DNA from 2 places in the Brevibacillus sp. NRS-1366 genome. Region 2 is predicted to be linked to the other one. Evidence: riboswitches for the same ligand, from Rfam matches in the RefSeq annotation. Region 2 holds a riboswitch; the other holds the start of a gene.
The links. Region 2 has a riboswitch for glycine ahead of ACIFQN_RS22665 (nitrilase-related carbon-nitrogen hydrolase). Riboswitches for the same ligand answer to the same signal wherever they lie in the genome.

Region 1 (2,205 bases), on a different contig from region 2:
CTGCCAATGACCATCTGCACAAAAACGCGCCGCATCTCCTCAAGAGACAGCTTTTTGCCAAACACTTCCTCCAAATCTTTCGTCCCCACATAAAACGGTTTGGATGAATCCAGATAAGTAATGATGCCAGGCGCGCCAATCGAAACTCCCAAAAGACGCTCGGGGTGCAAATAGTAGAAGCGATGGGCAAAATGGCCGCCCCCGGAAAAACCGAAAAGCAGGAATCGCTCTTTTTTGATGCGCACCTTTTCGGAAAGCTGATCGATCATCGAAAGTAAAATGTGATCAAAGCGTATGTCATGGAGATTAGCCGCGCGCTCGCTCAGGCAGGCTGCACGATGAATTACGCCTTCATGACGTTGTCACTGCTCGCCCTGGTCGTCATCCCTACGCTACATATTTCCGATACGGGATTGATTCGGATCTCCGATGAGGGCTTTGAACAGGTCTCGCTTTTTGTAGAATAAGGATGGATTGTTATAGGGAACGTTTAGGCAGCAAAGACTTTTGTCTATGCTGCTTTTTCTTTTCGTTTAGCTGTAAGTTTAAATAGATAATGAATCATTTTTCGAATAGTTATTTAATTCACAATTTTTAATTGACAAGCTCCTTGCGAGAAATTAATATGTAAGAGACGCATATGAACTCCATAACTGCATAAGCGGATGAATATTGCGGGAGAGACTAAACACATCGTTTAGCACCGAAGGAGCAAACCCTGATCATTAGGGCAAATCTCTCAGGTAAAAGGACCGCAATAGGACGCATCTCTGGAGAGAGCCACTGGCCACCAAAGGAGTTATACTCTCAGGTAAAAGGACAGAGAAAAATAGGAGCATCCCTATTTTTCAATGCCTTTTTTTATTGGCGAAAAATAGGAACCATAAAATCAGAAAGGAGGGAATTCAGCGTAGATTGAACAAAATGTTTATTATTTTCAAAAATGTAAGCGTTTTTACCAATAAAAAACGGACGGTAAAATAACTTTTATTGGAAATTTAATTTGCAATTATTTGATTTATATTTATTATTAACATATATCAAATCAATGAAATTGCAAAGTGTTTAGAAAAGTTGAAAGTGGGGGATCATATGCAAGACCAAAAACTAGATAGAGGTCTAAAAAACAGGCACGTCCAATTAATCGCGATTGGCGGAGCCATCGGAACGGGGTTATTCCTCGGTGCGGGAAAATCGATCCATTTAGCAGGACCCTCTATTCTATTTGCATACTTGATTACAGGCGTCATTTGCTTCTTAATCATGCGCTCACTTGGAGAACTACTCTTAAGCAATCTAAACTATCATACTTTTGTAGACTTTGTCAGAGATTATTTAGGCAATATGGCGGCATTTATTACCGGATGGACTTACTGGTTTTGCTGGATTTCCATCGCCATGGCCGACCTGACGGCAGTTGGTCTCTACACGCAGTATTGGCTCCCTGGAGTACCGCAGTGGATGCCTGGATTAATTGCGCTTGTCATTTTGCTCATTATGAATCTAGCAACCGTAAAGCTTTTTGGCGAAATGGAATTCTGGTTCGCTTTAGTTAAAGTCATCGCCATTCTAGCATTGATCGTGATCGGTGTTTTCATGATTATAAAAGGCTTTTCCACGAATTCAGGCGCATCGAGCTTCTCGAATCTCTGGAACCACGGCGGCATGTTCCCGAATGGAATAAATGGATTCCTACTTTCATTCCAGATGGTCGTGTTTGCTTTTGTTGGTATCGAACTTGTAGGACTTACAGCAGGTGAAACTGAAAACCCAGAAAAAGTTATTCCGAAAGCAATCAACAACATCCCGATTCGAATCTTAATTTTCTACATTGGCGCACTGATCGTCATTATGGGCATTTATCCGTGGAACGCCATCAATCCAATGGAAAGCCCTTTCGTTCAAGTCTTCGTCGCAGTTGGTATCGCTGCAGCGGCTGGTATCGTCAATTTTGTCGTCCTGACCTCGGCAGCTTCGGCCTGTAACAGCGCCATCTTCAGTACAAGCCGGATGGTATACTCACTTGCCAAAGACAAGAATGCACCTGAGTCCTTTACAAAGCTTACCTCAGGGAAAGTACCATCCAACGCCTTGTTCTTTTCAACGGTCGTCATTCTCATTGCTGTTATTTTGAACTATGTCATGCCCGAAGGAGTATTTACACTGATCACAAGCGTCTCAACAGTCTGCTTCCTCTTTATTTGG
Region 2 (2,205 bases):
AATTCTTACCTTGGTTGGATGGTAATAAGGCTTACTGCCAAAACTCGTCATCAATAGTTCATACGTATCCACTCTGCGGTCTCTGAGCATCGGCCAAATTTGGCGTACTTTTCTGTTTTGTTCCAAGTCAATCTCGGCAATGAGTACCTCATCGGTTTCTGCATTGGCCATTTCTTGGATGTGTCCCCATGGATCAATAACCAGACTGGATCCCATATAGTGCATATCATCTTCTATGCCGACCCGATTGCAAAATGCTACCCAAACGCCATTATGTATGGCGTTGGCTTTTTGCATGGTGCAAAGAGCTTCAAAAATGGTTCCACCTATGTGATCTGTTGGCGGCAAACCATCAATATACATTTCCACTGTAGGTACCAGAATCAAATCAGCGCCACGCAATGCTAAAGAACGCGTAACTTCGGGGAACCAGGCATCATAACAAATGGCAATTCCTATATTTCCCGCTGCTGTTTCATAGACTGGGTAGATTGTATTTCCAGGACCATAATAAAACTTTTCATTAAAACCTTTGTTTTCAAAGGTATGAACCATCCTTGTGGTTCCGAGCAATGTGCCGTCTGCATCAATGCAAACTGCGCTGTCATAGTACTCGCCAAGAAAGCCTTCTTCCATATAACTCGCCACAATGACAATATTCTTTTCTTTTGCTTTTTGGCACAGAAACTCTGATATAGGTCCTGGAATGGATTCGGATGATTGAAATTTTGAAACGTCATGCGGATGTTTAGGGAAAAACAGCTCAAATCCGATTTCCGGGAATAGGATTAATTTTGCACCTTTTTCGGCTGCTTCATCAATTTGAGCAGCGGCTTTTTTTAAATTATCGCTCATAGAAGGTAGTGCGCTAAGTTGACCCAATGCAATTTTCTTTTTCATTTCCATTTTGATTCTCCCCTTTTTTATAATGGTTAAAAGAATATAAGAAAATGAACGAATGAAAAAACAAATTTTGTGCTATTAAGTCCTCCTTTCCTTTATAATGAATTCGCTTTCGTGTTCATCACCTCCCTAAATACAGCTATCCGATCTAGGTTAGCGCCAGATAAAATTTGTACAAGCCCAACACCACTAACCATTTGCTTATCTCGGCGGTGATCTCGCCGCATCTTTCATTGATAGAGCGCTTCCAAATAATTTTTGTCTCAGCTCTTTCATGCTCCTCCACATATCGCAATCCCCCATTTTTTCGCTCATCGTCAACACCCTCTTTGAATGCATAAATTACCTTTACTCCCTAAAGAAGAGCGATGCTTGTCCAATTTTTTCATCTTCTTCTACAACCGCATGGACGTCGGGAAGTGACACCTCCGTATGTTTTTTGGATGCGCAAAAAAGGACAGAGAGCCGGCTAATCGCCGTATTCTCTGTCCTGGGTACCTGAGAGTTTAAACGCTCTATTCGACCGTCCTTACCCCTTTGGTGGCTGTTCGCTCTCTCCAGAGTCGCGTCGGATGGCGGTTCTTTTACCTGAGAGATTTGTCTTCGGCTGGCTGGCCGTCGACTTGCTCCTTCGGTGCCCGGTGGTCCTTGTCTTTCGCTCGGGTCTCTCCCTGCCATCGTCATTCGCTTATCAATTTGCGTAATTCATGTATTACACACCTTGTGTATGCGCGAAACAAATAAGTTCGAAAATTCTGAACCAAAAATCAATACTATATCTTCCCCGCGGCCTTGCTTTCATTGACTACGGCAGCTGAATCTGCAGATGGTCGTTACGGGAGAGATCTCTTTACTTATACCCAAATCTTTAAATATTTCTGAATAATTACGATTCCTTCTGTCCTGCAAATTTATTAATTTCTATCACTATGATAAAAGTAACCTGATGAAAAAACACCATCCAATCAACGAGTTATTTTAACCATCCAATTGAAATGGACGACTTGTAGTCGAACAGCACCGCGTGCTTGCTAAAGAAACGACAACCGATGAATTAGCCGGTTGCCGTTTCTTGGTCTTGATTACGCAAAGCTTAGTACCTACGGAATATTACTATGCTTTATAAGCATATGACCCGAAATCTAAAAACTACAAGCGATATCGCTGATAGATTACTTTACTCGTTTGGAAAGTGGATGATCTTCTTTAAGTTCTAGCAAATCCCATAGGTTTCCATATAGATCCTTAAATACCGCAACCATCCCGTACGATTGATCTTGTGGCTCTCTCACAAATTCTATT

Region 1: it holds a riboswitch for glycine, as region 2 does, so the genes downstream of both, ACIFQN_RS01325 (amino acid permease) here and ACIFQN_RS22665 (nitrilase-related carbon-nitrogen hydrolase) in region 2, are expected to answer to the same signal.

What each region holds. Positions count from the first base shown of each region.
Region 1 covers NZ_JBITPN010000002.1:127,771-129,975, reverse strand. Annotated here, with positions in the region: gene ACIFQN_RS01335 (hypothetical protein) at 1-245, opposite strand, end outside; partial or broken gene ACIFQN_RS01330 (adenine deaminase C-terminal domain-containing protein) at 300-467, shown strand; glycine riboswitch at 666-765, shown strand; glycine riboswitch at 768-826, shown strand; gene ACIFQN_RS01325 (amino acid permease) at 1,093-2,205, shown strand, end outside.
Region 2 covers NZ_JBITPN010000025.1:116,258-118,462, forward strand. Annotated here, with positions in the region: gene ACIFQN_RS22665 (nitrilase-related carbon-nitrogen hydrolase) at 1-906, opposite strand, end outside; glycine riboswitch at 1,387-1,466, opposite strand; glycine riboswitch at 1,470-1,587, opposite strand; gene ACIFQN_RS22670 (VOC family protein) at 2,076-2,205, opposite strand, start outside.